3 regions of the Variovorax sp. YR266 genome follow, and region 3 is predicted to be linked to each of the others. Evidence: predicted binding sites of a transcription regulator. Region 3 holds the regulator's gene; each other region holds the start of a gene.
What was found. Region 3 encodes sigma-54, which starts transcription at its own class of promoters, with help from an activator protein. Its sites were predicted from a motif close to TGGCANGNAANCTGCTTT; they were not measured.

Region 1: BLW48_RS36020 (pilin) is a predicted target of sigma-54. The motif match lies at 1,445-1,462, and genes of this name have one in related genera.
Region 2: BLW48_RS26875 (isopenicillin N synthase family dioxygenase) is a predicted target of sigma-54. The motif match lies at 1,600-1,617, and genes of this name have one in related genera.

What each region holds. Positions count from the first base shown of each region.
Region 1 covers NZ_FNPM01000003.1:230,653-234,788, reverse strand. The annotation lists gene BLW48_RS10245 (CHASE2 domain-containing protein) at 1-481, shown strand, start outside; gene BLW48_RS10240 (3',5'-cyclic-nucleotide phosphodiesterase) at 511-1,314, shown strand; gene BLW48_RS36020 (pilin) at 1,523-2,020, shown strand; partial or broken gene BLW48_RS10230 (IS3 family transposase) at 2,137-3,376, shown strand.
Region 2 covers NZ_FNPM01000012.1:115,499-119,634, reverse strand. The annotation lists gene BLW48_RS26885 (BMP family ABC transporter substrate-binding protein) at 1-15, opposite strand, end outside; gene BLW48_RS26880 (VOC family protein) at 84-470, opposite strand; gene BLW48_RS26875 (isopenicillin N synthase family dioxygenase) at 566-1,567, opposite strand; gene rutR (HTH-type transcriptional regulator RutR) at 1,774-2,481, shown strand; gene rutF (NADH-dependent FMN reductase RutF) at 2,494-3,048, opposite strand; gene BLW48_RS26860 (malonic semialdehyde reductase) at 3,061-3,663, opposite strand; gene rutD (pyrimidine utilization protein D) at 3,660-4,136, opposite strand, start outside.
Region 3 covers NZ_FNPM01000004.1:165,660-169,795, reverse strand. The annotation lists gene lptB (LPS export ABC transporter ATP-binding protein) at 1-213, shown strand, start outside; gene rpoN (RNA polymerase factor sigma-54) at 231-1,832, shown strand; gene BLW48_RS12695 (phospholipase D family protein) at 1,843-3,450, shown strand; gene BLW48_RS12690 (LysE family translocator) at 3,458-4,105, opposite strand; gene BLW48_RS12685 (YceI family protein) at 4,125-4,136, opposite strand, start outside.

The sequences.
Region 1 (4,136 bases), on a different contig from region 3:
CATCGGCATCAACAGCGGCCTGATGAGCGTGGGCGACATGGGCTCCGCCGCGCGCCGCAGCTATACCGTGGTCGGCGACGCGGTCAACCTCGCATCCCGCCTCGAGGGCCTGAGCGGACACTACGGCGTGCAAGTCGTGGCCAGCGGCGCGACATGCGAGCTGGCGCCCGGCTACATCTGGCAGGAACTCGACAGCGTTCGCGTCAAGGGAAAGGCACAGGCCGTTGCCGTTTTTACGCCGCTGGCCGTGCGCACGCCCGAGGCGGTGGCGCAGACCCGGCAACTGCTCGGCCGCTGGAGCGAAGTGCTCGCGGCCTACCGACGGCAGGACTGGGCGATGGGCCGAAACTTGCTGGCCCCCCTGCTCGCCGCGGATGCCAAAAAAGTCCTTTACCAGCTCTATGCCCAGCGTTTAGCCTCGATGGCGTTGCGACCACAAGACCCTGATTGGGATGGCGCGACCCGGTTCGAAACCAAATGACGACAGACACACACAAGGGGTCTCTCACAATGCAGGTTCGTGTGCTGGGTTGCTCGGGCGCCATCGCCAAAGACTGCCGCACCACCTCTTTCCTGGTCGACACGGACCTGCTCGTCGATGCGGGCACGGGCGTCGGAGATCTCACGCTCGAAGAAATGGTCCGCATCGACGATGTCGTGCTCACGCACAGCCACCTCGACCACATCGCAGCGCTCCCCCTGATGCTCGACGCCGTAGGCAGCCGCCGCAAGCGGCCGCTGCGCGTGCATGCGCTGAGGGCCACCATCGATGCGCTGCGGGCGCATGTGTTCAACAACGTCATCTGGCCGGATTTCGAGAGTATTCCCAGCGTCGAGGCGCCGTTCGTGAGCTTTCACGTCATCGCGGTCGGTCAGATGCTGCCGCTGGGCAGCCGTGAGCCCAAGCTGGTCGAGGTGCTGCCTGCGGTTCATACCGTGCCGGCGTGCGGCTTTGCCGTGAGACGGGCCGAAGGCGGCGCCCACTGGGTGTTCAGCGGGGATACCGAGCGCAACGCGCCTTTCTGGGAGCGTGTGAATGCGATCGATGTGGCGATGCTGGTGATTGAAACGGCCTTCAGCAGCCGCGAGCAGGCCCTGGCCGAGAGGAGCCTGCATCTGTCGCCCGCGGTGCTGGCCGACGAGTTGGCGCACATCGGGCCGGGGAAGCAGTACCCGATCTACATCACCCACACCAAGCCCACCGAAACCGACGAGATCATGAGCCAGATCGAGGCGCTGATGGACGAACAGGTAGCGGGGTTGGCGCAGCGGGACATACGCTGGCTGAAGGCGGATGGGATCCTGACTTGCTGATGCGGGGCGATGCGTTGGCATGACAAATTTGTCACCAAGCTTGGCATCTTGAAGCAACTTGTGTCACATGTCGTAACGACAATGTGATCAAAGTTGACGTGTTCGGTCAGCAGGAGGCTCTGGGGGTGGGTGGCACAGATGCTGCGGAAGGTACCTCGCTCCGGGCAGGTTCCCGGGCGTAACAACCAACCAACCTGGAGTTAGTTAAATGAACGTTCGCAAGATTGCCCGCCGCGCACAGGCCGGCTTTACCCTTATCGAATTGATGATCGTTGTGGCGATCATTGGTATTTTGGCTGCTGTGGCTCTGCCTGCATATCAAGACTACATGGTCAAGAGCAAGTGGGCTTCCAACATCGCTGAAGTAGAGGGTGTCAAAAGCGCAATTAAAGCGTGTCTGAGTGATCAAGCGGGTGATGGCACGCAATGCGACACCCTTGCTGAGTTGCAACAGTTTGGTTTCGCAGGCACCGCCCTGTCCCAGCCCAGGTATGCAACAGCTGCTGTGACCTTGACGGGCGCCGCAGCTTCGGGGTCTGGTGCAACGGCTGTCCCCGGCAAAGTTACTATCGCATTCACTGGTACTTCGGAAGTCAAGAGCTTGGTCTACACCGCTGACTGCACCATCAATGCGGGTGGCAATATCGCTTGCGAGAAGACGGCTGCCGACACCTTGGGTAACTACGTGAAGACCACTGGTCGATAAATACAAATTGCGCCCGACGGCGTATTTGGGTAAGCCGCCTCTTTGGCGGCTTTTTTCTTTGGTTTGACCCGTCCTGACCTGGGTTGACACCTTTTCCCTCAAGAAAAGGCAAGTCAATGGAATCAAGCGTCAAACGCACGCAGCGGGACTACACGCTGGCTTTTAAGCTGTCGGTGGTCGAGCAGGTAGAAAAGGCGAACTCATGTACAAACAGGCCCAGGAGCGCTACGGCATCCAGGGCCGCTCGACCGTGCTGGTGTGGCTGCACAAGCATGGCCGCCAGAACTGGAGTTCGGCATCATCATCTGGGCTTGCCATGCCAGTACCGATCAAGAAGCTCTCATCTGCACCTGCTGCACCTGCTGCACCGCTGACTCCCGAACAGAAGATCAAGGCCCTGGAAGTCCAACTTCGCGAAGCCAACGAGAAGGCCCAACTGTTCGAGGCGGTGATCGATGTCCTGAAGAAGGACTACGGGGTGCGCATCGTAAAAAAGCCTTCGGGCAAGTCCTCTCGCAAAAGCTCCTCCCGGGGCTGAGCGTGGCGAGGGCTTGCCGCCATTGGGGCGTCAGCCGCCAGGCCTACTACCAGCAGTTGCAGCATCAGCAGCAACGCTGTGCGCGTGCCGACACCGTGATCGAGCTCGTTCGCGGCGTTCGCCTGCGCCAGCCCCGGTTGGGCGCGCGCAAGCTGCACCATCTGCTCAAGCAGCCGCTGCAGCACGCCGGCGCGAGCCTGGGGCGCGATGCGCTACTGGACGTGCTGCGCGAGGCTCGCATGCTGGTGGCGCCCAAGCGGGCGTATCACAAGACCACCGACAGCCATCATCGATTCCGACGCCATCCCAACTTGCTCAAGGAGGGGCCGCATCAGGTTCGAGCGACTGCCAGCGAACAGGTATGGGTGGCAGACATCACGTACTTGCCCACCGACCAAGGGTTCGTCTATCTCAGCCTGGTCACGGATGCGTGGTCGCGCAAGATCGTGGGCCATCACGTGCACCACAGCCTGCACACCGAGCAGGTCAGCCGGGCGCTGAAGGTAGCGCTCAAGGGCCGGCAGACGCGGCAAATGCTTGTGCATCACTCAGACAGGGGCATCCAGTACTGCTCCAACGACTATCAGGAGATTCATCGGCGCCACGGCATCGCCTGCTCGATGACCGATGGCTACGACTGCTACCAGAACGCGCTGGCCGAGCGAGTCAACGGGATCTTGAAGATGGAGTTCCTGCTGCACCGGCCTGCCGATCTGGCCCAGGCCAGCCGGATGGTCCAGCAGGCCGTGCAGATCTACAACCAGGAGAGACCGCACCAGTCCCTAAAATTGAAAACGCCCGATGAGGTTCATCGGGCGTCTCTGGCCGGCTGGATCACGCCGGTTGTGAGTCCTTCATCGGTGCCAACCTATGGCAGGACGGGTCAGTTGCGACGTTGCACACGCCAAGATCGGGCAGTTGACGCTGCACTTGGCAAGCAAAATCAGGTTGCGGAGCGCAAGAGATGATCGAGCACGGGTATGACCGATCAAGCGCCAAGCGGAGTTGCTGGGAATCAGCCGGGCACAGCGTACTACCACCCCAAGCCGATTGCGAGGCTGAACTGGGGCGCCGACGCATCGCATCGACGAAGTACATATGGAACTACTCGTTCGCCAGCGACCGCACGATGCGTAATCTGCTGCAACTACAGGCATAGAGGTCGGGCGGCGGGACGTAGCGCACCGCAGGCCCGCTTCAACGGTCGTCTTCCGGCAGCATGACGAACGCGCAATCTAGTTTTCTGAGCGGCCGTACCCGCCGCCTCTCGGAGAATCTCGTTCTCCATCGCTTTCTTGCCCAGGAGAAAAGTGGGGTCAGATTTCAATATCGTGAGCTTGTTGAAATCCTGCGATACCCCAACCCATGGCTGAAAAAACGGGAGTCAGATTCATTTCGTGAGCCAAGGGCCGTGAGCGGGTGAACACCGCAGCATATGACGAACAATTACTGATGGATGGGGGCGGCACTCACGCCTCGCCCCCGCGACACAGCTATCCGGCCAGCCCTGCAATATTCATCTTTGGTCACTGGTTACACGGTCAGCGAGCCTTCCGCAGCGCCGCGCTGTTGATTGGA
Region 2 (4,136 bases), on a different contig from region 3:
GGTGCGCAACTGCATGGGACTACCTTTGGTGAGAGGCTTTGAAGAAAGGGAGGACGGAAAAAAGAGAACGAGCGCAGCGCACGTCACATCATGAAGTTGATGCGAAACACATTGCCCTCGGGATCGAGCAGCACCGACTGGTACCAGTTGTAGTAAGTGACGTACGGCGGCTTGACGAGCGTGGCGCCGGCTTCGAGTGCGACCGGCACCATGCGGTCGACGTCGGCCTGGCTGTCGACGTCGATGTTCAGCAGGAACTTGACGCCGCGTGTGTCTGAAAACTCGCTCAGGTGCAGCAGTTCGTAGGCATCGAGTGCGTTGAAGCCAAGGCTCGACTTGCCGGTGTCCAGGCCTCGGAAGATGGGGGAGCGGATCGCTTCGATTTCGGGGAAGCCGAATACGCGCTGGTAGAAGCCGCTGAGTGCGACCACGTCTTTTGCGAAGACGTTGACGTAGGAGAGGTGGGCCATGTTCAGTTGCTCATTGGGCGTTTGCTGTTGTTCTTGTTCGGGGTGCGAGCACGCCGTCGGCGTGATCGCACCCCGAAGAACAGCAGGCAGTCATCTCAAGCCATCGCCTTCGTGCCACCAAAGGTCGTCTGTTTGACGAACTTCGAGGTCAGGTGGTCCCCAGAAGAAATCGGCGCGTACTTCGCCGACTCCCCTGGCGCGAGGCAGCTAGGCAGGCACTCGACCATCGCGTCGTAGTTCGGCTGATGGAAGAACACCAGCGATTGCCGGCGGTTGGTGCTCGCGATCTCGAAAGGCGGGTTGATCACGCGGTGCAGCGTGGACACCCACTGGTCGTTGGTCCACTGCATCATGAGGTCGGCGATGTTGACCACCAGGCCACCCTCGACCTGCGGCACGTCCACCCACTGGCCGGCCTTGTTGAACACCTGCAGGCCCTTGTCGTCGGGCAGCACGATGGTGAGGCTGCCGTAGTCGCTGTGCGCGCCCGCACGCAGCTGGCCGGGCAGCGGCTGTTCGCGCTGCGGCGGATAGCTCAGCACGCGGAACATGCTGATGTGCTTGTCGATCTTGTCGTCGAAGAAGGTCTCGGGCAGCGACAGGCCGAGCGCAAAGACACGCATCAGCGAGCGCGAGAGATCGCTCATCGCCTCGAAGTAGCCTTCGTAGGCTTCGCGGAAGCCTTCGATGGGCGGCCAGCTGTTGGGCTCGAAGTGCGGACCGGCGGCGGGGCCGCGGTGGTAGTCGTCTTGCGGCACGTTCGACGGGCCGATAGAGAAAGATTCCTTCAGGTCGCCGGGGGCCGCTTCTTCGAGGCTGTACGAGAGCCCTTCCTCGCCCACCGCGCTGTAGCCGCGCACCGCGTCTTCGCGCGGGCGGTCGACCTTGCGCTTTTCGCCCAATGGCATGTCGAAGAACTTGCGCGAGAGCGACGACACGCGCGAGATCAGCTCGGGCGCAATGCCGTGGTTCGTGATGACGAGAAAGCCGATGCTGCGGCAGGCCTCGTCGACCTTCTTCGCGACCTCGGCCTTGCCTTCGGCGGTGCCCGCGAAGTAGGGCGCTAGATCGATGATGGGGACGGACAGCAGGGTCATGGCAGGTTCCTCATGCTTGGCATGCCTTTCGCCATGCAACGTCTGTGCCAGTTGGACCAAATGGACAAAACGCATTCGTCGCGTCAGCATGGTGCGCAACGACGCGCTGCGAAGGCGGCTGCGGCGCAAGGCGATGCACCACGGCCTTACAGTGGTGCGCTGTGCTGTCTGCCGATTCACCAACGAACGAACAAGAGCGAGGGAAGATGCCGAAGACCAAAGCGCTGGCTGCCAGTGCCAGCAAAGAGAAGAGCCCGGCGCGCAAGCGCGCAAAACCTGCGGTGCGCAGTGCGTCCGCGGTGAGCCGCCGGCTGCGCCAGATCGAGGACAAGCGCAGCGCGATCCTCGGTGCGGCGCTGGGGCTGTTCTCTCGCTTCGGCCTGCATGGCACGTCGATCGACCAGGTGGCGGCACGCGCCGATGTATCGAAGAGCAACCTGCTCTATTACTTCGCGAACAAGGAAGAGCTCTACGTCAACGTGCTGCGCGATCTGCTCGCGCTGTGGCTCGAGCCACTGCGCGGCTTCAGTGCCGAGCAGGACCCTGGCGAGGCCATCGGCGACTACATCCGCCGCAAGCTCGTGGTTTCGCGAGACAGGCCCGATGCATCACGGCTCTTCTGCCTGGAAATGATCCAGGGCGCGCCGCTACTGCGCGACGAGCTCGACCGCGAACTGCGCACGCTGGTGGAGAAAAAATCTGAGGTGATTCGCGCCTGGGTCGAAGCGGGAAAGCTGGCGCCCGTCGATCCGCATCACCTGATCTTCGCGCTGTGGGCGGTGACGCAGCACTACGCGGATTTCGGGGTGCAGGTGCAGGCGCTGTCGGGGCATACGCTGGACGATGAGGCGTTCTTCGAGAAGACCGTCGAGAACGTGCAGCGCATCTTTCTTCAAGGCATCACGCCGCGCTGATTCGGGAGGAGGTCAGTGCGGCGGCGCCGCGATCTCGTGATAGCGCCGGTCGAAGTAGATCAAGCCCTGCGTCGCACCACCGATGACAATGGCCACCGCTTCGCAGAACAGCACGTCGTGCGTGCCCGCGCTCGTCGCATGCACCACGCGGCAGTCGAAGGACACGGCCGCGTCGTCGAGCATCGGCGAACCGGTGGTCTTGCGGCTCCACTGGCCGGCGGCGAAGCGCTCGTCCATCGGCGTCTTGCCGCCGAACAATGCGGACAGCGACTGGTGCCCCGCGGCCAGCACGTTCACGCACAGCACGCCGTTGGTCTTGAACGCCGGGTACACCGAGGCCGAACGGTTCAGGCACACCAGCAGCGTCGGCGGCTCGTCCGTCACGCTGCACACGGCTGATGCCGTAAAGCCGGAGCGGCCCGCGGGGCCGTCGGTGGTGATGATGTTCACCGCCGCGCCCAGCCGCGCCATCGCGTTGCGGTAGTCGGCCTTCTCCAGGCTCGGCAGCAGGCCGGCGGGGTTCGATGACGATGAAGCAGCGTGGGAGGCCATGGCATTCAGCAGCATGTGGTGAGTCCTTCAGGCCAGCACGCAGGCCTCGTCGAAGGGCAGCCGCGGCAGGCGGCCGAACACCTTCGACGCATCGCCGTGGCCCAGGTTGATGAGGAAGTTGACGGTCCAGTCGGTGCCTTCGAAGAATGCCGCGTCAACTTTCGCCATGTCGAAGCCCGACATCGGGCCTGCATCGAGGCCCACTGCACGCGCTGCGAGCAGCAGGTAGCCCGCCTGCAGGCTGGCATTGCGAAAGGCGGTTTCGTGCGTGGCCTCGGGGCTGCCGGTGAACCAGCTGCGCGCATCGGCATGCGGGAACAGCGTGGGCAGCTTGTCGTAGAACTTGCGGTCCCACGCGGCGATGACCGTGACCGGTGCGGCCATGGTCTTGTCGAGGTTGCCCTTGGAGAGAGCCGGTGCGAGGCGCTGCTTGCCTTCGGGCGTGCGCACGAAGACGAAGCGCGCGGGCGAGCAGTTGGCCGATGTGGGGCCGAGGCTCGCCAGCGCATAGATCTGCTGCAGCTGTGCGTCGGTGACGGGTTCGTCGGTCCAGCCGTTGTGGGTGCGCGCGCCGGTGAAGAGAAGCGACAGCGCGGCGTCGTCGAGTGTGGATGCAAGAGTTGTGGTCATGCTGGAACGGCGGATGCGCTGACCCGCGAGAGAAAGTCGAGCAGGCTGCGGTTGAAGGCTTCGGCTTCGGTCACGCTGTGGGCATGGCCGCCGTGCGGCATGAAGTCGAGCGTGACGTCGCTCAGGCCATCGGCCAGGCGCTGCGAGCAGGTCCAGGGCACGAGCGTGTCGTCTTTCGCCGCGGCGATGAGCGTGGGCGCGGTGATGTCGGCGAGGCGAGCGTCGATGTCGAAGGCGCGCAGGGCAGCGATGCGCGCACGCATGTTGGCCTCGCCCGGAAAGTGCGCGAAGGCGTGGTCGACTTCGTCGGTCACGCGCTGTGCGTGTTCGGCGGCCCAGGCTGCGGGGTACAGGAAGATCGGCTGCGCTTCCACGTACGCGCGCGGGCCGCATGCGCCGAGCAGTGCGAGCCGCGCATCGAAGCAGCGCGCCGAATGCGGGTTGGGCTTCGACCACGCGTTGATGAGCACGAG
Region 3 (4,136 bases):
GCGGTGATCGAAATCCAGCGGATCATCAGCTTCCTGAAAGAGCGCGGCATCGGCGTGCTCATCACCGACCACAACGTGCGTGAAACGCTGGGCATCTGCGATCACGCTTTCATCATCAGCGACGGGCATGTGCTGGCACAAGGCACACCCTCGGAGATCGTCGACAACGCCGAAGTACGCAGGGTGTACTTGGGCGAACACTTCCGCATGTAAGGGCGGGAGCGGTTCCCATGAAGCAAGGGCTATCCCTTCGCGTCTCGCAGCATCTGGCGTTGACGCCACAGCTGCAGCAGTCGATCAGGCTGCTTCAACTCTCCACGCTCGAACTGAGCCAGGAGGTGGAGCAGATGCTCGACGAGAACCCGTTCCTCGAGCGCACGGCTGAAGAAGCGGCGCGCGAGGAATTCGGGCTCGACACGGCCGATGCCCCGGTGCCGCGCGACGACGGCGGCGATAGCGGCGACGGCGAAAGCGACTTCGCTTCGCCCGCCGCCAGCGCGTCCACTGCTTCCACCGAAACCAGCACCACCACCACGGCCGACACCGACGGCCCCGCTGCCGAAATCACCGAGCGCGAGCCCGACTGGGAAGGCGACGGCACCGTCGACATGGCGCCCGACGACAGCGAATGGGGCAGCGATGCGCCCGCGCGCCAGAACAACCTCGGCGACGACGAACGTGCCGACGCCACCGAACTCGCGCGCAGCCAGGAGTCGCTGCAGTCCTTCCTGCACCGCCAGGCGCTGAGCCTGCGCCTGAACGAGAACGACAGCGCCGCGCTGCGCTTTCTCATCGAATCGCTCAACGACGACGGCTACCTGGAAGACTCGCTGCCCGCACTGGCCTCGGGCCTGGCCGGCGACGACAACGACCAGTTCGACGACCTCGTGCATCACTTTCAGGTGGCGCTCGGCCTGCTGCAGAGCCTGGAACCCGCCGGCGTCGGCGCGCGCGACCTCGGCGAATGCCTGGGCATCCAGCTGCGCGCCCTGGCCCGCGAGGACGAGACCGACGAGGAAGAGCTGGTCCGCAAGACCGCCATTGCCATCTGCAAGCAGCCAATGGAGCTGCTCGCGCGCCGCGACTTCAAGCGCCTGGCCACGCTCACCCGCAGCAACGAGGAGCTGGTGCGCTCGGCGCTGCAGATCATCGCGCGGCTCGAGCCCAAGCCGGGCCGGCGCTTCGTCGACGTCGAGCGCAACATCGTCATTCCCGACGTGATCGTCACCAAGACGGGCCGCGGCACCAATGTGAAGTTCCGCGTCATGCTGAACCCCGAGGTGATGCCGCGCCTGCGCGTGCACGACATCTATGCCGGCGCACTCAAGTCGCACAAGGGCGAAGGCAGCCAGGCGTTGTCGCAGCGGCTGCAGGAGGCGCGCTGGTTCATCAAGAACATCCAGCAGCGCTTCGACACCATCCTGCGCGTGAGCAACGCCATCGTCGAGCGGCAGAAGAGCTACTTCGTGCACGGCGAACTCGCGATGCGCCCGCTGGTGCTGCGCGAGATCGCCGACGAGCTGGGCCTGCACGAATCGACCATCTCGCGCGTGACCACCGCCAAGTACATGGCCACGCCCTTCGGCACGGTCGAGCTCAAGTACTTCTTCGGCTCGGCGCTGGGCACCGAGACCGGCGGCAATGCGTCGAGCACCGCGGTGCGCGCGCTGATCAAGCAGTTCGTCAGCTCCGAGAGCATCAAGAAGCCGCTGTCGGACAGCCAGATCTCCGAGATGCTGAAAGAGCAGGGCATCGAGTGCGCGCGCCGCACCGTGGCCAAGTACCGCGAGGCGCTGCGCATCGCGCCCGCCAACCTGCGCAAGGCCCTGTAGAAAGCCACCGATGACCCGTCGCCTGCCGTCGCTTTCGCGTTGTGGGCATTGGGTTTTCGTCATGGCTGCGGTCTTGCTGTTCGCAGGCTGCGCCACATTGCCCGACGAGGCGCCGCGCCCGCCCACCAAGGCCATGGCCGTGTCAGCCGACACCGCGCTCGGCAAGATCGCGCTGGCCTCCCAGCCCGACCCCGACCTGAGCGGCTTTCGCCTCATGCCCGGCGGCGACTTCGCCTTCGACACCCGTATCCAGCTGGCCCGCCGCGCGCAGCGCACGCTCGACGTGCAGTACTACCAGATCGAGAACGACGAGACCGGCCGCTACCTGATGCGCACCCTGCGCGACGCCGCCCAGCGCGGCGTGCGCGTGCGGCTGCTGATGGACGACCTCTACACCTCCGGCGAAGACGAGCTGCTGCTCGGCCTGGCCGCCACGCCCAACGTGGAGCTGCGCCTGTTCAACCCGTTCCCGGCCGGGCGCGGCAGCCTGCTGAAGCGCTTCAGCGCGTCGCTTTTCGACTTCAGCCGCGTCAACCGCCGCATGCACAACAAGCTGTTCATTGCCGACGGCGCGATGGCGGTGGCGGGCGGGCGCAACATCGGCAACCAGTATTTCAGGCGCACGGCGGGGGAGAACTTCCTCGACCTCGACACCTTCGTCACCGGCGCGCTGATCCCGCGGCTGGGCAGCCTGTTCGACCAGTACTGGAACAGCATCTACGTGCGGCCGATCCAGTCGGTGGTGAGCAGCGACCTGTCGCGCGAGGAGCTGCAGAAGCGCTTCGACGTCGCCACCGGCCCCGACACCACGCCACCGCCGCCGCCGCCCGCGCCCAACGACCTGCTTGGCTACAGCCCGATGGCGGAAGACCTGAACGCCGGCAAGCTCGGACTGATCTGGGCCACCGCAGAGGCCTACGCCGATTCGCCCGAGCGCGTGATCGGCAAGACCGTCTCATACGGCGGCGTGCCGCTGCTGGACGTCGACAGCGTGCGCTACAACGTGGTCGAGCAGATGCGCCGTGCGCGCTCCGAGGTGACCATCGTCTCGCCCTACCTCATTCCGGGCGCCTCGGGGCTGGAGGTGATGCGCGAGATCCGCGGCCGCAACGTGAAGATCAGCGTCGTCACCAATTCGCTGGCCGCCACCGACGAGCCGCTGGTGCACACCGCCTACCGCCGCTACCGGCCCGACATGCTCAAGCTCGGCGCCGACCTCTACGAACTGAGCTCCACGCGCACCCGGCGCAGCGTGCGGCTCGGCCTGTTCGGCACCTCGGTGGGCAGGCTGCATGCCAAGTCGGCGGTGATCGACCGGCGCATTCTTTTCGTCGGCTCGATGAATTTCGATCCGCGCTCGGAGACGCACAACACCGAGATCGGTCTCTTCATCCGCAGCCCCGAGATGGCGCAACAGGCGCTCAAGCTCATCGACGTGCTCAAGCAGCAGGGCGCCTACCGGCTGCGCTTTGCCGAGGGCAGCAACGAGTCGCGCATCGAATGGGTCAGCGACGACGCCGGCAAGCTCACCGTGCTGAGCGAGGAGCCCGACTCCGGCTTCTGGGACCGGACCATGCTCGAATTGCTGGCGCCGCTGACGCCGGAGAGCCTGTTGTAGCGTCGGCTCAGTTGCCGCGCACGGCCGACCAGATCAGCCGCAGGCCCAGCAGCCCCATCACGCCGCCGGCGGCCCGGTCGATCCAGACCTTGTAGCGCAGGTAGGCCGAGCGCGGCGCTGCCGAGGAAAGCGCCAGCGCCACGATGGCGTACCAGCCCGTCTCGATGCAGAAGATGACCGCCGGCACCGCCAGTGCGAGCACCAGCGGCACCTCGCGCGGCAGGAAGGCCGCGAAGATGCTGGCGTAGACCACGGCAGTCTTCGGGTTGCTGACCTGCGTGGCCAGGCCCAGCAGGAAGGTGCGGCCGCTACGGCCCTGCTGGCGCGGCGACCCGTCCGTCTCCTGCGCCGCCACGGCCAGCGGCTGCCGCGCGCCGCTCCAGATGCGAAAGCCCAGGTAGACGAGGTAGGCGCCTCCCAGGCCCTTGATGGCCACGTACAGCGCCGGCACGGCCAGGAACGCCGCCTGCAGCCCGGCCAGCGCGGCAATCGCGAAGACCAGCCCGCCGGCACCCATGCCCAGCGCTGCGGCCAGTCCGTCGGTGCGCGAGGTCACGGCGGTGCGGGCCACCATCACGAAGCTGGGGCCAGGGCTCATCGCGCCCACAGTCATGGCGCCGGCGATACCGAGCAGCGAAAGGGTGGTGTCCATCATGGCCTTGCCTTCTCCGGTGTCACTGCACGTT